DNA from 2 places in the Mediterraneibacter faecis genome. Region 2 is predicted to be linked to the other one. Evidence: predicted binding sites of a transcription regulator. Region 2 holds the regulator's gene; the other holds the start of a gene.

Region 1 (10,915 bases), 1.5 Mb from region 2:
CTGAAGGCAGCAGGAAAAGAGTTGGCAGAGTAAACAATAGTATCTTATTAATGAATATTAGTAATCTTAATTGAAAAAACTGCCGGAAATATATTGCATTTCTTATAACATAGTGCTATTCTTACTTCTATCGTGTTAAAGCACGAAAGAGAAAAATTTGTTGTCATTTACATCTGACGTAAATGACAACAATACTCAGGAGAGTCTCTTTAAAAAGAGCGCCGAAGGTGTAAGCGGTCATGGATGCAGTTACATGCCGCGAGTCTCTCAGGCAAAAGGATGGAGGAATAAAGAAATGTTTGCACAAATCGACAAAATTATCACTGCAATCGACAATGCTGTGTGGGGGCTTCCGTTAATCTGCCTCATCATGGCAACAGGTATCTTTCTAACAGCCAGACTTGGTCTTGTACAGATCAGGCATCTTGGCAAAGCTTTCAAATTCATGTTTAAAGATGAAGAAGACGGTAGCGGAGAAGTGACCAGCTTTGGAGCACTTTGTACAGCTCTGTCAGCAACAATCGGAACCGGTAATATCACAGGTGTTGCAACAGCAATCGCACTTGGTGGTCCGGGAGCGTTGTTCTGGATGGTTATTGCGGCATTCTTTGGAATGGCGACAAAATACGCAGAAGGTCTTCTGGCAATCAAATATCGTACAATTGATAAAGATGGGCATGTACTTGGTGGACCATTCTATTATATTGAAAACGGAATGGGTAAGAAGTGGACATGGCTTGCGAAGATTTTCGCATTCTTCGGAGCCGGAGTTGGTCTCTTTGGAATCGGTACATTTACACAGGTGAATAGTATCGCATCTGCGGTTAAGAACTTCTTTGATCCGGATATGGCACATACAGTTTCACTGTTTGGTGGAAATTATTCATGGGCGACTGTAGTTGCAGGATTATTCCTGACAGTGTGTGTAGGTCTTGTTGTTCTTGGAGGAATCCAGAGAATTGCAAAAGTATCTGAGATTATCGTACCATTTATGGCGGTTCTTTATGTAGGACTTGCAGTAATCATCATTATTACAAATATCACAGCTGTTCCGGCAGCACTGGCTTCTATCGTGAAATCTGCATTTACAGGAAGTGCGCTTGCGGGAGGAGCTGTTGGATCCATGTTTGTAGCAATGCAGAAAGGTGTTGCAAGAGGAATCTTCTCGAACGAGTCCGGACTTGGTAGTGCACCGATCGCAGCAGCTGCTGCAAGAACAAAAGATCCGGTTCGTCAGGGCCTTGTATCTATGACAGGAACATTTATTGATACAATTGTAATCTGTACAATGACAGGACTTTCTATCGTGATCGCCGGTTCCTGGCTGAACCCGGAACTTGAAGGTGTGGCAATCACAATGGATGCTTTCCAGAAAGGACTTCCATTCCCACCGTTTGTAGCGACGTTCTCCCTGATGCTGTGTCTTGTATTCTTTGCATTCACAACAATTCTCGGATGGAACTATTACGGCGAGAGATGTGTGGAATACCTGTTTAACAGAAATAAGGCTGTTGTAATGGGATATCGTATCCTGTATATCCTTGCAGTATTCATTGGACCATATATGACAGTAAAAGCAGTATGGAATATCGCGGATATCTTCAATGCACTGATGGCATTCCCGAACTTGATTGCACTTCTTGCATTGAACGGAGTGATCGTCAAAGAGACAAGAGATTTCCATGCAAAACATAACGGATCTTATTAGAAAAAGAATTGACCGAATTGTCTGTGAATTCGAAAAATAAATAGAATTATTACCTGAAATAAAACGAAAGAAAAGGCAGCCAAAGCCCTTGAATAAGGACTGTTTGGCTGCCTTTTCCACAGGTGTGAAAGGAGAATGAGTAGACAGATAATTCATAGGCAGTTTTGATTTTGTATAACAGATAGAGAAAAGATTATCAGTTAAATGAAAAACTCAAAAAATGTAGCAGATGTTCTGAAAATACATGATACTGTGTTTTAGGGATTGCATTATACTATATTTTGTATTAGAATAAGTATCAGACAGCACGATAGAAACGAATAAAACACAAGATATCGTGCGAGAATAAGAAAAGTGAGGAGACTGATCAATGAAAATTATCAAGCGAAATGGGTCGGAAGAGATATTTGATATACAGAAAATCGTGGTTGCTGTGACGAAAGCGGATAAGGATAATGGGGAGCGTACGCTGACAGACAGCCAGATTGAAGATATCGCAGAATATGTGGAATTTAAGTGTAACAAGTTGAATCGTGCAGTATCCGTAGAAGAGATCCAGGATATGGTAGAGAATCAGATTATGGCTACCGGAGCTTTTGAACTTGCACGTAAGTATGTAAGATATCGTTATAAGAGATCCCTCGTACGTAAGGCGAATACAACAGACAATCGTATTCTGTCACTGATTGAGTACAACAACGAGGATGTAAAGCAGGAGAACTCGAACAAGAACCCGGCAGTCAATAGCGTACAGAGAGATTATATGGCAGGAGAGGTCAGCCGTGACCTGACAACAAGAATGCTTCTCCCACATGATATTGTGGAGGCAGACAGAGAAGGAATCATTCACTTCCATGATTCTGACTATTATGCACAGCATATGCACAATTGTGATCTTGTAAATCTTGAGGACATGCTTCAGAACGGAACTGTGATCAGCGGTACAATGATTGAAAAACCACACAGCTTCTCTACAGCATGTAATATCGCAACGCAGATCATTGCTCAGGTTGCAAGTAACCAGTATGGTGGACAGAGTATCTCACTTACTCATCTAGCACCGTTTGTAGATGTTTCCAGAGAGAAGATCCGTAAGGAAGTGATCACTGAGCAGGAGCTGGTCGGAATGGAATATCCGGAAGATGTGCTCAATGAGATCGTAGAGAGAAGACTGAAGAAAGAGATCACAAAGGGTGTCCAGACAATCGAATATCAGGTGATCACACTGATGACAACTAACGGACAGGCACCGTTCCTTACAGTTTTCATGTATCTGAATGAAGCAAAGAACGAGAGAGAGAAGAAAGACCTGGCGATGATTATCGAAGAGACACTTCGTCAGCGTTATCAGGGAGTTAAGAATGAAGCCGGAGTATGGGTGACACCGGCATTCCCGAAACTGATTTATGTTCTGGAAGAAGATAATATCGAAGAAGGAAGCGAATATTATTATCTGACAGAACTTGCTGCAAAGTGTACTGCAAAGCGTCTTGTTCCGGATTATATTTCCGAGAAAAAGATGAAAGAGCTTAAAGAAGGAAATTGTTTCCCGGTTATGGGATGCAGAAGCTGCTTAAGCCCATGGAAAGACGAGAACGGAAACTACAAGTTCTACGGACGTTTCAATCAGGGAGTTGTTACGATCAACCTTGTTGATGTTGCACTTTCTTCCGGTGGAGATATGGATAAGTTCTGGAAGATCTTTGATGACAGACTGGAACTTTGCTATCGCGCATTGATGTGCAGACACAACCGTCTGAAAGGAACACTGTCTGACGCAGCACCGATTCTGTGGCAGTTCGGAGCACTTGCCCGCCTGAAGAAGGGAGAACCGATTGATAAACTTCTCTATGGAGGATATTCAACGATTTCTCTTGGATATGCAGGACTTTACGAGTGTGTGAAATATATGACAGGAAAATCCCATACAGATCCGGATGCTACACCATTTGCACTGGATGTTATGAAGCACATGAACGATGCATGTAACCAGTGGAAAGAGGAGACGAACGTTGCTTTCAGTATCTATGGTTCACCGATTGAAAGTACAACCTATAAGTTCGCAAAATGTCTGCAGAAGAGATTTGGCATTGTTCCTGGAATTACAGATAAGAGTTATATTACAAACAGCTATCATGTATTTGTCGGAGAAGAGATTGATGCTTTCTCAAAACTGAAGTTTGAATCTCAGTTCCAGGCACTTTCTTCCGGTGGAGCCATCAGCTATGTAGAAGTTCCGGACATGAAAGACAACATTGCAGCCGTACTTCAGGTCATCCGTTTCATTTATGACAACATTATGTATGCGGAGCTGAATACAAAGAGTGATTACTGTCAGGAATGTGGATATGACGGAGAGATCCAGATTATAACAGATGAGGAAGGAAAGCTCGTATGGGAGTGTCCACATTGCGGAAACCGCAACCAGGATACACTGAATGTTGCAAGACGTACCTGCGGATATATCGGAACACAGTTTTGGAATCAGGGAAGAACGCAGGAGATCAAGGAGAGAGTTCTGCATCTGTAGAATCACAATTGTATTTGTAACAGGAATTGTTTTCAAAAGTAAAAATGGAGCTTGACGACTAATCGTCAGGCTCTTTTTACATGTTGCTAGAGAGTATGAAATAAATGTCCTTAACAAAAGCAAAGTGTGGTTTAATGTATTTTGTTTTTCTACGTTCAAAAATCTTGTGTCTGTTTGTTTATAACATGATGATACGGATGTAAAGTTTCAGCAAGTAGTGCCATCCCTAGAGTTTGGACTTTTTTAAAGCCCAAACTCTTTTAATAATTTCTTCTGATATTCCCTGTCAGCAGCTGCCTTGAGAATCTCATCAGTTCTGTTTAGTTCGGACAATTTCAAAATCAGCTGATTAATCCTGTTTAAAGTGTACCCCTTGTCAAGGACAAATTAAGAAGAAGGGATTTTTATTTTCCGGCCAGTAGATGGCTATATCATTACCTTTCTTTACCTTCTTCATCTTTTATATCTGTTAAAGGGACTCGCCCTTTTATCGGATATATACCTGTTATTATATACTGGTAGTATTCATTGGGGGATAGTCTGGCCAACCTCCATTGATATCTGTCATTATTATAATAATCCATCCAGTCATCTATAACGTTTTGTATTTCTTTATATGTTGTACATTTTCGTATTCTTTCTCCTATATGATCTTTCATACGTCCAAAGAAGCTTTCCTGCGGTGCATTATCCCAGCAGTTACCTTTCCTGGACATGGACTGTCTCAGCCCTTTATCCTTTACCAATTGAATAAAGCTACAGCTTGTATAATGGCATCCCTGATCACTATGTATGATAGTATCTGTTGCAAGAGAAATTCCGTGTTTTTCAACCATCCGATTCACTGTTTCAAGTACAAAATCAACATCCAATGATTCACTCAACACATAGGATAATATCTGCTTCGTAAAAGCATCTATGATCGTTGACAAATAGCAGAAACGCCCATCATATGGAATATACGTAATATCCGTAAGCAGTGTCTTTCTTGCTCCATATTTCTCAAATTCCCGCTTTACAAGATTCTCTGCAACATTATTTGTCTTTATTGCTTTTGCTATCCGTCTGTAAGGATTTGCTTTTCGTATACTGCATATAAGTCCATACTTTTTCATTAATCGTCTTATTTTCTTGACGTTCATGATTACAGGTGGTTCCATATGCAGCAATCTCATATATATTCCCTGGGCTCCTTTATCATATCCCCTGAAGCTATAAGCCATTAAGATCAGTTCGAAATCAGCTCTGTCCTGCCTTTCCTTTTCATTCCGTTTATCTGCTGCTTTTACCCAATTATAATAACCAGATCTCGAAACGCCAGCGATTTCACAAAGCATTTTTACCGACAATGTATTATTGGCTTTACCAAGGGTTTCATGGATGATTGCAAATTTATTTTCTGCTGTTTCCATGATTACTTTTTCTTTCTCGAATTGTCCGCAATAATAATTTTTTTTAGAAATTCTACTTCTTGTCTCAGATATAAAAGTTCATTTTGCATACGTTCTATAGACTGTGGTGACGACATGTCTTCTTCAGAGGTTGCTTTCATAGGAATTCTTTTGTTTCTATTTTCACCTTCTGTAAAACCATTACCTGACAATGCCTGATGTTTTATTCTTTGTACCAGACTATCAATTTGCTTTTGTTCAAAATATTCCAGATTATACCCAAAATCTTTAAGGATTTTTCTAGGAGCATTTCCCGCCTGATAGCTGGTCCAAAAATCTTCTTTGAATTTAATTGTGAAATATAGCTTGTTCTTGGTTACTTTTAATGTATAAGGATTCGCTTTAAGTTCTTTGATTTGTTTCGCTGTATATTCTCTCATATTCCCTCCAGTAGACATTTTTATTATACATCATCTACCAGAAGAAATCCCCACCTTTTACTGTCCATAATCCGGGTTTTTATCCCTTCTTCTTATGTCCATTTTTCAGGAACCCTTCTTCTTATCATGTCCACTTTATAGGGTATATTTTAAGATTCCCCTTCTTTTATACCTTCTTTTATGCCTTCTCTTATCCCTTCTTCTCTTTTTTCATCTAATTCATCTTTCATTAATTCTAATAACGCATTACACATATCTTGTTTTCCCTCCTTTAGTCGATTCTCGTTTGCTTTTACTATGATCTCCATAACAGCCTGATACAGCTGATCTTCTTTGTTCTTTTTATAATCCTCTAAAAGCTGTCTGGTAACAGACATATCTTTCAGGGTATCTGTCAAACTATATAACCAAAGATTTTTCTCCGGTGACAACTGATTTGTTACAAGAACCTGAATCGGTAAGATATCTCCAATTACATAATAAATCCCTTCTTCCGGATTATCAATAGTGTAGTGGCGTACTTCTTTCAAATGTCGGATCAGTTCTCTTGGATATCGTTTTGACACTAAGGTGATCGTCAGCTCCTGAATCGGAATTTCATTTACCTTCCCTGTATCTGCTTTATAAAAATTCGTATATCCATATACCTTATAGAAATCATCCACAGAAAGTGAATCGGATGGTGATTTATATTCGATAATATTATACTTGCGGAATATTTTTCCGATATTTTTATGGATCGGCTCCGCATTCTTCTTTTTAATAATCAACACATCAATTGCCATTGGCTTTGAACTTAATAGATACTCTCGCTCAAACTTTAATTTTTCTTTTTCTTCTCTGAATTCAATCTGTAAGTCTGCATAAAATGCAGGGTGCCACTGAAGCAGCTTTCCATCTGTCGGTTGTTGTTTTTCCGGCAATTGTTTTCTCTTTTGTTTCATCTAAGAGACCTCCTTATGTGATTTTCACAGAAGTTCTCTCTATCAGAAAACCTCTGCTTTAAATAATGGATTTTAAAAGCATGAATTTTCTGATTTGGCAGGTACGTTCTACCTGTAATGAAACTTTTATATGAATTTAGATGTTTTAGAAAATATGCTTTGAAATAGAATAACATATTTATGTACAATATTCAATGCGTTTTGATAATAACTTACAACATCTTTTTACACAAAAAAAGAGAATTGTGTTATGATAGAATCAAGAATAAAAAGCTTTATGCGTAAAGATAATTGTGCAAATTTTTTACGAACAGAGAAGCTTTATATTATTGCAACTTATTATAGTGAGAGAGGTGCTTTCGGATGGACAGCTTTGGAAAAAAGATGCATAAAAAACGAAATTACAGTAAGATTTTAATGGTAACATTACTTTTGATTATTTTATGCTGTCCTATATCCGTTTTAGCGAAAAACAAAAATTCGTTAAGTGCGCAGAAAAATCACAGACTTTTATTTATCAGTTCTTATTCTTATAATTGGTCTACGGTTCCTTCACAGATAGAAGGAATTCAGTCGAAGTTGGATTCAAATATTTCTTTGGATATTGAATTTATGGATACAAAACAAATAAACACTGAAATGGCGGAACAACTGCTTTATGATAAATTACGCTATAAAGAGCAGCATGACGGGGAGTATGATGCGGTGATCGCAGGTGATGATGCGGCACTTGTTTTTGCTATGTTATATAAGGATGAATTATTCTACAAAACTCCGATCGTGTTTGAGGGGATTAATAATATTGAATATGCCAAAGAGGTGAGTCAGGATCCGTTTGTTACAGGTGTGATCGAAAGGTTTTCTTATAAAGAAAATTTGGAATTTGCAAAGAAGATTGAACCACAGGCAAAAAATATTGTGGCAATTGTAGATAATACAGTGACAGGAATTGGTGAGCAGCAGCAATTTTATGCCCAGGAAGAGGAATATCCAGAGTTCACGTTTGATGTGATCAATGGTTCACTGCTGACACAGCAGCAGATTCTTGACCGTATTTCTGCGATAGATAAGGATACTATTTTAATTTACCTGATTCTTTCGGAAGATGTGAATGGAAATATCTATACGAATGAACAGGTTTGCCAGATTATAAAGGAATATGCAAAGGTTCCGGTTTTTCGTTTTGTTCAGGCGGGAATCGGTGAAGGCGTTTTAGGCGGAAATATTGTATCACATAGGAAATCTGGTGAGATTGCTGCGCAAATGGTTATGGAGATATTTAAAGGCACTGATTTATCTGAGATATCAATGATGGATGAAAGTCCGAATGAATATTATCTGGACCAACAAGTGTTAGATGAATTTAATATTTCTAAAAATCTGATACCGAATGTTGCGGAAGTGATCAATCAGAAAGATGGATTTTGGAAATTGTATGGTAAAGTGATCCTTGCTGTTTTTAGTATCTCAGTAGTTATTATGCTTGCGATACTGGTGAGGATTCGTACTGTTTATGCGCGGCGCAGATATGCAGAGCTGGAAAAAAGCAATCATCAGTTAGAAGAGGCGGTAGCTGAGGCGCAGGCAGCAACACAGGCGAAAAGCCAATTTCTGCATAGCATGTCGCACGATATCCGAACACCGATGAATGCGATAGTCGGATTTACTAAAATTGCGATGAAACAGAATTCAAATGCAGAAGTAGGAGACTGTTTGCAGAAGATTTCAAATAGTTCAGAACATTTACTGTCATTGATCAGTGACGTACTTGATATCAGCAGGATAGAGAATGGGAAGCCGGTTTATACCCCTGTTCCGACAGAACTGTATTCTGCAGCAGACAAGGTACGAGATATCATACAGGGATTGACTGGTGAAAAAGAATTGATCTTTCATACAGAGATACCATTTTCAAATCAGAAGTGTATGGTACTTACAGACCCACTTCGTATTCAGGAAGTATTGGTCAATATTCTTGGAAATGCAGTGAAATTTACAGATGCTGGTGGTACGATTTCATTTATTATGAAGATAAATCCAGGGGAAGATGAAAAGCATATAATAGTGAAGTATATCATTACCGATACGGGGCGTGGAATGAGCAGTGAGTTCCTTCCTCATGTTTTTGATGAATTTTCACAGGAACGGTCTGGAGCAAGAACACAGTATAAAGGGACAGGACTTGGCATGGCGATCACAAAGCATTACATTGATGCGATGGGTGGGACAATTCAGGTTGAAAGTAAGCTTGGCGAGGGAACCACATTTGTTGTAGAGTTACCGATGGAAATTCTATCTGTTAACGAAATGGAGAACTCAGATCAGACGGATCAAAAGAATTCTGAAATGCAGTTACAGGGAAAGTGTGTTTTGATTGCAGAAGATAATGAGCTGAATGCGGAGATTCTGGAAACGTTGCTTCAAGATAAAGGAATACAATATGTCAGGGCTGAAAATGGAAAAGAGGCGTTGAATCTGTTTGCTGCTCATCCGGAAGGGAGTTTTGATGCAATTCTTATGGATATTATGATGCCGGAGATGGATGGTTATGAAGCAACGAGAAGAATAAGGAGCATGAAAGATCGTCCAGATGGAGAAAAGATTCCAATCATTGCCATGACAGCAAATGCTTTTGCGGAAGATATGCAGGCATCTCTGGCAGCAGGGATGAATGCACATCTGACAAAGCCGATAGAGATAGACAGTCTCATAAGGACAATTTCGAACCAACTGAAGAAATAACATGGGAAGATGTGATCCTGATATTAATAAGAAATAGAAAAGAGGATTCAAAGTGAACTACGGAGAAATTAAAAAATGTGATATTGCAAATGGAGAGGGTGTTCGTGTTGCCCTTTTCGTGTCAGGCTGCAGGCATCATTGTAAGGGATGTTTTAACAGTATGACATGGGATTTTAATTATGGAAAGAAATTTACGGAAGAAACAGAAGAAGAGATTCTGGAAGCGTTGAAGCCGAATTATATTGATGGACTGTCATTGCTTGGTGGCGAACCATTCGAACCGGAGAATCAGGAAGTGCTTGTGAAGCTTTTAAGAAAAGTGAAGGAACGTTATCCGGAGAAGAACATCTGGTGTTACAGCGGTTATTTGTTCGATGAGGAACTGAAGAAAGAAAGCAGGGCAAGATGTGAGTATACAGATGAGATGCTTTCTATGCTGGACGTACTTGTGGATGGAAGATTTGAGGAAGATAAGAAAAATATTACACTGCTGTTCAGAGGTTCGGAAAATCAGCGCTTGATTGATGTGAAGAAATCACTGGAACAGGGACAGGTTGTAGAATGGAAACCGGCAATAAAAAGAGGACTTTAAGCGGAAAAAAGCCTTGACTTATATTCATATAGTTTTTATAATAAGTAGGTATATTGTAAAAACGCAGATGAGGAGTAGTAGAAGGAAAAGATGCTTTTCAGAGAGCTGTCGGCAGGTGTGAGGCAGCAGCACAGACTTTGAACTGACCTCGGAGTTCTTTCGGTGAAAAGATGTTATATTGATTAGCTGAAGGCGGGAGTTCCCGTTATAGAATAAATGAGTGCATTTGGCGTTGAGCCGGATGAATAAGAGTGGTACCACGGAATTAAAGCCTTTTCGTCTCTTGAATATATGAGAAGAAGAGGCTTTCTTTATATTGATGAAAGAGAGGAATTACGTACATGGGTACAAAGATTGTTTACAATCACAAAGCCATTGAGAAAAAATGGCGTGAGAAATGGGAAGAGACACCGGTCAATCCAAGAAATGGAAAAGACGGAAACAAGAAGCCAAAATATTACTGCCTGGATATGTTCCCGTATCCATCAGGAAATGGTCTTCATGTAGGGCATTGGAGAGGATATGTAATCTCTGATGTATGGAGCCGCTATAAATTACAGCAGGGATA
Region 2 (10,915 bases):
TTCAATCGGAAGATTATCAACATCATCTACATAAACAACTGCGTGCGGATTTCCCATAGACACGCAAGTCATATGATATTCTTTTCCATCCACAAGAATCGGTTCATCTACAGCTTTATCTCCCTCAGCCACAACCGGAATTTCTGCCGGTGTCAAGATTGGGCTTCCCATATCAACTCGAACCTTCGCAACTTTTCCATTTTCTACGAAAAGCTGAAGTGTTTTGATTCCTGCTAAAGTCTCAACTGTAATCTCTGTTTTGTCAGTCAGGCCGTAATCATACATATATTTTCCAACACAGCGAACTCCATTTCCACACATTTCTCCTCTAGAGCCATCCGCATTATACATGGCCATCTCACAGTCTGCCACTTCCGACGGACAGATCAGGATCAATCCATCAGATCCTATTCCAAAATGTCTGTCACTCACCTGGATTGCCAACGCTGATGGATCTTCTACCTTCTCTTCAAAACAGTTTACATACACATAATCATTTCCAATTCCCTGCATTTTTGTAAATTTCATTCTCTTCTCCGTTCCACTGTCATCACTGACAGTCCTCTCATTTGTTATTGTTTACAGCACTTCTTATTCGTTACTGTTAACAGCTGCCTCTTATTCATTCATAATTGTCAGCACCATCTGTGCTGTTTCGAGCATATTAGTCCCACTTTCCATACTGCTCTTCTGTAAATATCGATGTGCTTCCTCTTCTGACATGTTATTTCGTTCTATCAGAAGCGCTTTCGCCTGATCGATTATCTTTCTCTGAGAATCGTCTCTCTTTCGTATCGTTTCTCTGCGCTTTCTTCTCTTCCTACTCTGTGTCTGCTGAATCATTTCAACGGTATTTACCAAATCATAAACTTTGATTGGGAGTGGAAGTCCTACAACCCCATCCGGCAGTCCATCCATCCACTTATCCGCTGAAGCCACCAAAAGCATGTCAAACGTATCCGGAAGAGATTCTCGTAAATCTGTATACTGCATATCTTGAAACCGATAACCACACACGACAATTCCATCGTTCCAGTTATCAGCATACTGCAAAACCTTAGCTCCTGTCAAACATACCGCAGATACTTCAATACCCGCACGAACCAAACTATTACGGATATTTACTGCATTTTCCCTCTTTGGAAAAACGACAATAATGTTGCTCATATCTGCTCACCTCTTCCGCTAACTACTCTTCTATCAATCTGTTTTCTCTAAAATGTTCTATACTAACATATGCGATCTCTAAATGCCCAATGCCAGGATACCCGAACTACAGCCTGTAAAGATAATGATTAATCTCCCAGTCTGTCACCTGCATACAATATTCTTTATATTCTTTCTTATTTGCTTTTATGATCTTCTCGGCAAGCTCTTTCCCTAATACGCTGATCAGCAGTTCATCTTTCTCAAGCTCTGCTGTAGCAGCCCCAAGCGTTCTCGGCAGTTCTTCCACTTGAAGTTCATCTCTTCTTTCCTGCGTCATCTTCTGAATATTTTCATCAATATTCTTCGGAGGCATAATCTGATTCTTAATTCCGTCCACCCCGGCTTTCAGAAGTACTGCAAGCGCCAGATATGGATTCGCCGTAGCATCCGGACTACGAAGTTCCAGTCTTGAATTGTCTTCTTTCTCCATAGACACACGAATCAAAGGTCCTCTTGTCTTAGCTGACCATCCCATATAAACAGGTGCTTCATACCCCGGCACAAAACGTTTATACGAATTGATCGTTGGATTTGTAATACAGGTGATTGCCTTCATATGTTTCATCAAGCCACCAATAAAATAATATCCTTCCTGGCTGAGTCCATTCTCATCCTCTGCGTTATAAAGTGCATTTGTTCCATCGTTTTTATATAAAGACAAATTAATGTGCATTCCTGACCCATAAGTCTCACTCTTCGGCTTTGGCATAAATGTCGCGTGCAGACCGTGTCGTTTTGCGATTGTCTTGACAACCATCTTAAATGTCATCAGATTATCTGCTGTAATCATCGCCTCATCGTAGTGAAAGTCGATTTCATGTTGCGCCGGCGCAATCTCATGATGTGAGGAAATAATCTCAAACCCCATATCTTCTAATGTTAAGATCATATCTCTTCTCGCATTTTCTCCAAGATCCAATGGCCCTACATCAAAATATCCTCCCTGCTCGTGAGTTACTGTTGTCGGTCTACCGTCATCATCTGTATGGAAAAGAAAGAACTCGCATTCCGGGCCGACATTCATCGTATATCCCATCTCTTTCGCCTCAGCAACAGCCTTTCTGAGTACATAACGCGGATCGCCTTCATACGGTGTTCCATCTTTTTTATACACATCACAGATCAGTCTTGCAACTTTTCCCTGCTGTGGTCTCCATGGAAAGATTTCAAATGTACTCAAATCCGGATATAAATACATATCTGATTCTTCCTCATCTGCAACCCCTTCCAAGGAAGAAACATCAAACATACAGCGGTTATCCAATGCTTTTTCAAGCTGTCCTACTGTTACCGCCATATTTTTCATCGTTCCAAAAATATCTGTAAACTGCAATCTGATGAAAGCGACATCTTCTTCCTCTACTATGTGAAAAATATCATCTCTTGTATAGTTATGCATTATTTTTCGACCTCCTTTATCATAAACTGATACGATAAAAGGGCGTTCTCCACCTAAGTTGGAAACGCCCTTGTTTCTGTGTTACATTATAATGATTGACTGTTTTCTTGTCAATTATTTCTGAATCAGTTCAAGAACTTCTTCTTTTACAGGCATTGCTTTGATCGCACCCTTCTTTGTTGTTACAAGTGCTGCTGCCGCATTCGCAAATGTCAGCATCTCTCCTAACTGTTCCTCTGTCAGATTCTCAAAATCATGATCAACCAGATAATTCAAAGAACTTCCACAGAAAGTATCTCCTGCACCGGTTGTCTCAATTGCTTTCACTGAAAATCCGGGTCTCTCTACGCGCATGCCTTTGTAATAAGCTCTGCTTCCGTCTTTTCCCATAGTCAGAAGAATCAGCGGAATATTGTATGTCTCCTGCAGATATGCGATTCCCTCATCATAGTCTTCCTTACCGGATACAAACTGAATTTCATTATCAGAGATCTTCAGGATATCACATTTTCCAAATCCATACTCCATCTGCTCTTTTGCAAGATCAAGAGAACTCCACAGCGGCGGTCTCAGATTTGGATCAAAGGATACAAGGCAACCATTTGCTTTTGCTGTTTCTACCGCTTTCTTTGTTGCTTCACGCACACCTTCATGTGTCATAGAAAGTGTTCCGAAATGAAAGACTTTTGTATCTTTTACTACTTCTGGATTCACTTCATCTGCTGTAAGCATCATATCTGCTCCCGGATTACGATAAAATGAGAACTCTCTGTCTCCATCTGGGAATGTATGTACAAACGCAAGTGTTGTATTCACATTTTCGTCAACCATCAGATTAGAGGCATCGATTCCGGCTTCCGTAATCGTATCTCTTAATAACGCTCCAAACTGATCTTTTCCAACTTTTCCTATAAATGCTGTCTTCTTTCCCATCTTGTTCAGAAGTGCCAGCACATTACACGGTGCACCTCCCGGGCAAGCCTCAAACATATTGTTTCCCTGCTCGCTTTGTCCATTCATTGTAAAATCAATCAGAAGCTCTCCTAATGCGATTACATCATACTTCTTTGCCATGAAGTTCTCCTCCTATTTCTTGTTTTATTACTTTGTCTTATTGCTTGTCTTAATTAAAATATACTAACTCTTCAATTGGTTCTGCAGGCTCAATATTCTCTGCCTCAAGCACCGGTCCTTCTCCGCCGTATACGGACAGATTCGCATAACGCACTTTTGCACGAATTTTTACCCAGTCTCCCGCATTCAGCTTCGGCGCATAAGCGCTTCTGCAAACATATCCAAGGAAAGATGTATCATCTGCACAGCAAGTCATTGCCATACGCCCCGGATAGAATACCTTAGACGGAAATGCTTTTGGTTTCATAACCTTTGCAACAAATTCTACAATTTTTCCTTTATAGCGCTCCGGATGCTCCTGCATATCAATATACCAGATACCATAATCTTCTCTTGGAATCTCAATCACAGGTGCTTTGAGATCATATGGTACTTCGTCTTCAAAGATATTGTCTACCTCACCGTTCTCATCCTCAAAGATTACTTCTGCCTGAGGGCTTACAACCTTAACACTTCTGCGGTATCCTGCCAACGGTTTCTTATCCTCGCAACGGTTGAACAGAACAAGCTCTGCGCCCTTTACCATCTCTACAAACAGTGGTTTTAAGTTTGTCAGATACATCTGAAAAGTACTTGCATCTACCGTTGTGATCTTCTGCTCAATAGCCCAGCCTGCCGGAAGCTTCATCTTCTCAAATTCACTCACCTGCCACATACCGTTATACTCGATAACCACACGTTCCGGCTTGTGCTTCTTATTCATCTCTTCCAGCCATTCTTCTGTCAGATCTTCTTTATCTTCTACAGTCTCAATAATGACACCATACTTCAGCAATTCTCTCGGATCATACTCTTCTTCTCCCTCTTCACAAAGAATCAGAAGTGTCTTACCGTCGATCTGGAAGTAGTCCTGTGACAATGTAAAATTCAGAAACTGTGTCTTTCCACTATCAAGAAAACCTGTCATCAGATAAACCATAACATCTGGCTCTTTCATCATATCTATCTCCATTCCGTCTCCCTTTCGCAGAAGACATCTGTTATTACATAATGCTACGTAGCCCCCTATGGGGTACTGCTTTGCTTATCCTTTTTATTTCAGCTTAAATAATTCTGCAAGCTTGTCTTCGTTAAGCTCTGCTCCGATCACACAGATTCTTCCTGTGTATTCCGGTGCTCCTGTTCTTACTTCATGTTCCTCTGGAACCATATCAAAGTAAATCCACTCACCGTCTGCACCTGCAACCATTCCTTTTGCACGGAGTACATTTCCGTAAGAGCCGTCCTCTTCAAGAGTCTTCAGAATTGCACTGACCTCATCCTTTGTATAAGTATGAATTGTCTCTTTACCCCAGCTTGTGAAAACTTCATCTGCATGATGATGGCCTTCATGATCATGATGGTGATGTCCACATCCACAACTGCACTCTCCGTCATGATGATGGTGCTCATGCTCTTCATGATCGTGGTGGTGATGATGCTCGTGATCGCACTCTTCATGATCGTGGTGATGACGCTCGTGATCACACTCTTCATGATCGTGATGGTGATGATGCTCGTGATCACACTCTTCATGATCGTGGTGATGATGCTCGTGATCACACTCTTCATGATCGTGATGGTGATGATGCTCGTGATCGCACTCTTCATGATCGTGGTGGTGATGATGTTCATGATCATGTACTTCCTTGGCTACTTCTGCGAGTAACTCATCTTCAAGAGATTTGATTGATTCCATTGTTTCAAGAATCTTCTCGCCCGGAAGCTGCTCGATCGGTGTTGTGATGATTGGAGCTTTTTCATTCAGTTCTCTTAACAGTGCAACACTTTCCTGAATCTTCTCCGGTTTCGCTTTATCTGTACGGCTTAAAATAACTGCACCTGCATATTCAATCTGATTGCTGAAAAATTCGCCAAAGTTCTTACGGTAAATCTTGCACTTTGTTACATCTACAACTGTTGTAAAGCTATTGAGCTCTGCATCGATTTCACCCTGAACATCCTGTACAGCCTTGATTACATCAGAAAGCTTTCCAACTCCTGATGGCTCAATCAGAATACGATCCGGATGATAAGTATCTACGACCTCATGAAGAGATTTCCCAAAATCTCCAACCAGTGAACAACAGATACATCCTGAATTCATCTCACGAATCTCAATTCCTGCTTCCTTCAAAAATCCACCATCAATACCGATCTCTCCAAATTCATTCTCGATCAATACAACCTGTTCTCCCTTGTATGCGTCAGAAAGAAGCTTCTTAATTAAAGTTGTCTTTCCTGCTCCAAGAAATCCTGAAATAATGTCAATCTTTGTCATTGTTCTCTTCTCCTCTTTCTATTATTTCAAATCCAATTCAACCGGGCAATGATCTGATCCCATAATATCTGTAAGTATCTTCGCATCGTCCAGTCTGTCCTTTAAACTTTCCGAGACACAGAAGTAGTCGATACGCCAGCCTGCATTCTTCGCCCTGGCACTGAAACGATAAGACCACCAGGAATAGATTCCTGTCTGCTCCGGATAAAAGTACCGGAATGTATCAATAAATCCTGCATCCAGAAGTTCAGTAAACTTCTGTCTTTCCTCATCCGTAAAACCTGCATTCTTACGGTTGGTCTTCGGATTCTTAAGATCAATCTCTTTGTGCGCTACATTCATATCTCCAGTCACAATCACCGGCTTTGTCTCTTCTAACTTCTTCAGATAAGTGCGGAAGTCATCCTCCCACTTCATTCTGTAATCTAACCTTGCCAGCCCATTCTGAGAATTTGGTGTGTATACTGTGACGAAATAAAACTCTTCAAATTCACACGTAATCACACGTCCTTCCTGGTCATGCTCCTCAATACCGATTCCATAACTCACCGACAATGGTTCTTTCTTTGTAAACACAGCTGTTCCGGAATATCCCTTCTTCACAGCATAATTCCAATACTGATAATAGCCTTCTAATTCCAGATTTAGCTGTCCTTCCTGCATCTTCGTCTCTTGAATACAGAAGATATCCGCATCTGCCTCATGAAAGAAATCAAGAAATCCTTTCTGTACACAGGCACGAATACCATTTACATTCCATGATATTAATTTCAATACGCTGCATCCTCCCTTTCAAGAGTGTTGCTGTTCACCGTCCATTCGCCAACTCTTCTGTGAATAATCAGCAACTTTCCATAACCGAATCAATAATACACCTCATCAAGGAATAACCCTCTTGCAGGTGCTAAAAATCCAGCCTGACTTCTATCTTTTGATTTCAAAGGTTCCTTCACACTCTCTATGCTTCGTGCTCCGGTTCCAACTTCCAGCAAAGTTCCTGTCAAAATCCTTACCATATGGTAAAGAAATCCTGTTCCTTCATATTGAATACTGACTTTGCTTCCTTGTCCGCAAATCATTATAGCATAAATTGTTCTTTTTGTGGACTTTTCATCCTTTTTATCCGTATATCCGGCAAACTCATACGTGCCAATCAACAATTGTGCTGCCTTTCTCATCGCATCTAAATCCAATCTCTGCGGAAAATGATATGTATATCGTCTTGTGAATACATCTGGTTTCTCCGCCAAATCCAGCTGATAAATGTATCTTTTTCCAACTGCACTTTTTCTCGCATGAAATCCATTCCTCACAAGCTCTGCATCTAAAATCCGAATATCTCCGGGTAATCTTGAATTTATCTTTTCTGTAAAAAATCCATCCTCCACCTGACCAGAAAGAACTACTGTTGCAGTCTGTCCATTCGCATGAACACCTGCATCTGTTCGTCCTGAACCATCAATCTCCACTGGATATCCTGCCACTGACGAAATTGTTCGCTCCAGAGTTCCCTGCAAAGTGTTCTCTGTGTTTGCCTGTCTCTGCCATCCCTGATATGCAGTTCCGTCATAAGCAATTGTTAATTTATAAGTTCTCATTCTCGCCTCCCGTGTAATATACTAACATTCTCCGAAAGATTGAAATCGGTTATACTCACGAACAGAGTATAACCGATTTTTATTATTTTAGAAATTTCTTCAATTCATCCATGAATGTATTCGCATCTTTGAACTCTCTGTAGACAGATGCAAATCTGACATATGCAACCGGATCCAATGCCTTCAAATTCTCCATAACAATTTCACCAATCTCACTGCTTGGGATTTCTTTCTCTTCACGATTAAAAATTGACAGTTCAATCGCATCAATTGTCTTTTGAATCTCTTCAGCCGGAACCGGACGCTTGTAGCATGCATTCAGAACTCCATTCTCTATCTTCGCTCTTTCATACTGTTCACGGTTATTATCTTTCTTAATTACAATCAGTGGGATCGTTTCTACCTTTTCATAAGTTGTAAAACGCTTACCACATTCATCACAGGAACGTCTTCTTCTGATAGAACTATTATCCTCTGCTGGTCTGGAATCAATCACTCTTGTATCTGGATTGCCACAATATGGACACTTCATATAATCCACTCCGCCTTTCCACGTATCTTATTGCCTTCATTATACACAATGTCTAATATTTTTGCAAAAACTTTTCTTCTTTAATTTCCACAAGAATAATATCCGGTCCAATCTTCTTTATACATGCAAATGGTATCACATATTCGCTATCCGTTCCAAAGAATCCACAGAACTTTCCCGGCCCAGGAACAATCAATGCTTCTATCGCACCGGAGCATACATTTATCTGCAGATCTACTACACCTCCAAGGCACTTGCCATTGCAGATATTCACAACTTCCTTTTCCTTCAATTCGCAAAATCTCATAGGCATTATTCCATGATTGCCGATATTTTCTCTTAACTATTCTATGCATGAAATCAGAATCTGTTGTATAATAAAAGAAGTCTCCTTTCTGTCTGATCGTAAGACTTCTTTTTCCCTTAAAAGCTTGTCCGATAAATCGGCAATGCATTGATTACCGGTTCCTCATATGGATGTATCTCTTTAATTGCCTGAATTGTTTCATCCACTTTTTCTGTAAATACAGTCACTTCAACTTTCACTTCCGGCTCACAACTAATCTCTCCTACATTTCCAATGTAAGGAGAAGTTCCATCTAATGGTCTCCAGTAACTGGTGACCTTGGAGCAGGACATACAGGAATCATAATTTCCTATATGACCGGCATCTACTGACTGCAATGCTTTCTGTAGCTGCGAAATATGTGTTTCTGGAATAAAGATTTCTAATTTGCAATACTTGAAATCCATGCGACACACCTCCTCAATGCACAAACAAAATTTATATCAAAATCCCATCGCAATGATCTATTTCATGCTGAATGATCTGAGCCGTCCATCCACTGTATTTTTCTCTTCTCTTTTTGAAATTCATATCCTGATATTCAACTTCTATTTCCTGATAACGTCTGCAGCTTCGCACTCCATCCAATGACAGACAACCTTCTTCCGTCTCATAAGCGCCTGTGCGTTTCACGATTTTCGGATTAAACATAGCAATATTAAACAACCCCATATTCACTGCAATGATTCTCTTTTTTACTCCGATCATATTCGCAGCCATTCCTACACAGCCTGCTTCATTTGCTTTCAGTGTATCCAGCAGATCTATTGCCACCTGCTTATCCGCTTCTGTTGCCAATTCTGATTTCTGATTTAAGAAAAATATGTCTCTCATAATAGGCTTAATCATACTATTTTACTTCCTTTCCATTCCCTGCAAACCATTCTGTTTCTATAGAAATTTTTTCTTTTGTCGCTAAGCTTACATAATATTCATCTATACATCTTGTCTCAATAAAATATTCCTTTGCTTTTTCATTTTCCCATTCTTTGCTAAATCCAATGCCTTTTACTTTCAGCTTCGCTTCTAGTTCTGTCCATAATTGAGTAAATATCCGGTCTTTTTCCTCCCCACAAAGTTCAGAGATTGCATTTTGTATTTCATTCGAAAATATCTTCTTCGCTGTAGCTTCATGATACGGACGCACACGTTCAATATCAATGCCTACTTCCTGATCAGCAATCGCTAGAACTACATATTTACCGCTATGTGACAGGTTAAAATGTTTTCTCGCATCCACAAGCATAGGCTTCCCATTTTTATTCATTACAAGCTGAGCATCATTTTCTACACCTAAATACTCTTTTAAAAGATATCCCGCTATCAGCTCCTGTTTTTTATCCGTTTCTCTCTTATGCTTCTGATACTTTTCAACATATCTTTGTGCTATCTGTGAGAGAATCCACTCTTCCTTACATGATATTTTTTCTATATCAGCTATTATGATTCTTCCCTTGGTCATTTATTGTCCCATCTTTTCTATATACTTTTTTCAAGAATGCCACCAGCATTTTTGCCGTGAGACACACAATCCTCATCTGATATATACATATAGCAAAATCTTTTCTTTGTCAAGAAACTTGATTTTTTTGCAAGAAAAAAACAGCGCTTTCGCACTGCTTCTCATTCCTGTCTATATTCCATGTACCTTCAAAACTACATACAGTCAAAACCAACATCATCATCCAAACCTATCACTGCTTTGGTTATGCCCTCGACCTATTAGTAACAGTCAGCTCCATGTGTTACCACACTTCCACCTCTGCCCTATCTACCTCGTCGTCTTCAAGGGGTCTTACTAACTTGACGTTATGAGATATCTCATCTTGAGGGGGGCTTCACGCTTAGATGCCTTCAGCGTTTATCCCTTCCCGGCTTGGCTACTCTGCTATGCCTTTGGTAAGACAACAGATACACCAGCGGCCAGTCCATCCCGGTCCTCTCGTACTAAGGACAGCTCCTCTCAAATATCTTACGCCCACGCCGGATAGGGACCGAACTGTCTCACGACGTTCTGAACCCAGCTCGCGTACCGCTTTAATGGGCGAACAGCCCAACCCTTGGGACCTACTTCAGCCCCAGGATGCGATGAGCCGACATCGAGGTGCCAAACCACTCCGTCGATGTGAACTCTTGGGAGTGATAAGCCTGTTATCCCCAGGGTAGCTTTTATCCGTTGAGCGATGGCAATCCCACTTTATACCACCGGATCACTAAGTCCTACTTTCGTACCTGCTCCACCCGTCGGTGTCGCAGTCAAGCTCCCTTCTGCCTTTGCACTCTTCGAATGGTTTCCAACCATTCTGAGGGAACCTTTGAGCGCCTCCGATACCCTTTCGGAGGCGACCGCCCCAGTCAAACTCCCCACCTGACATTGTCCCCCAGCCGGATCACGGCTGCTGGTTAGAAACCCAGTACTGCAAGGGTGGTATCCCAA

The links. Region 2 encodes NrdR, which represses ribonucleotide reductase genes. Its sites were predicted from a motif close to CACAANATNTTGTG; they were not measured.
Region 1: a site for NrdR is predicted at 2,035-2,048, ahead of nrdD (anaerobic ribonucleoside-triphosphate reductase). Genes of this name have one in related genera too.

The regions. Positions count from the first base shown of each region.
Region 1 is NZ_AP043803.1:2,035,656-2,046,570, reverse strand. It holds gene ACZ47Z_RS09675 (flavodoxin) at 1-33, shown strand, start outside; glycine riboswitch at 187-293, shown strand; gene ACZ47Z_RS09670 (alanine/glycine:cation symporter family protein) at 296-1,708, shown strand; gene nrdD (anaerobic ribonucleoside-triphosphate reductase) at 2,079-4,238, shown strand; gene ACZ47Z_RS09660 (IS3 family transposase) at 4,673-5,650, opposite strand; gene ACZ47Z_RS09655 (HTH domain-containing protein) at 5,653-6,069, opposite strand; gene ACZ47Z_RS09650 (hypothetical protein) at 6,219-7,013, opposite strand; gene ACZ47Z_RS09645 (hypothetical protein) at 7,264-7,431, shown strand; gene ACZ47Z_RS09640 (ABC transporter substrate binding protein) at 7,626-9,755, shown strand; gene nrdG (anaerobic ribonucleoside-triphosphate reductase activating protein) at 9,808-10,347, shown strand; T-box leader at 10,403-10,634, shown strand; gene leuS (leucine--tRNA ligase) at 10,689-10,915, shown strand, end outside.
Region 2 is NZ_AP043803.1:205,806-216,720, reverse strand. It holds gene dapF (diaminopimelate epimerase) at 1-528, opposite strand, end outside; gene ACZ47Z_RS01050 (ANTAR domain-containing response regulator) at 619-1,167, opposite strand; gene glnA (type I glutamate--ammonia ligase) at 1,274-2,608, opposite strand; gene ACZ47Z_RS01040 (carbohydrate kinase family protein) at 2,723-3,682, opposite strand; gene ACZ47Z_RS01035 (TIGR03943 family putative permease subunit) at 3,732-4,679, opposite strand; gene ACZ47Z_RS01030 (CobW family GTP-binding protein) at 4,776-6,002, opposite strand; gene ACZ47Z_RS01025 (exodeoxyribonuclease III) at 6,024-6,776, opposite strand; gene truA (tRNA pseudouridine(38-40) synthase TruA) at 6,866-7,600, opposite strand; gene nrdR (transcriptional regulator NrdR) at 7,683-8,132, opposite strand; gene ACZ47Z_RS01010 (YlmC/YmxH family sporulation protein) at 8,185-8,439, opposite strand; gene cutA (divalent cation tolerance protein CutA) at 8,556-8,885, opposite strand; gene ACZ47Z_RS01000 (peptide deformylase) at 8,917-9,327, opposite strand; gene ACZ47Z_RS00995 (4'-phosphopantetheinyl transferase family protein) at 9,329-9,940, opposite strand; rRNA gene ACZ47Z_RS00990 (23S ribosomal RNA) at 10,181-10,915, opposite strand, start outside.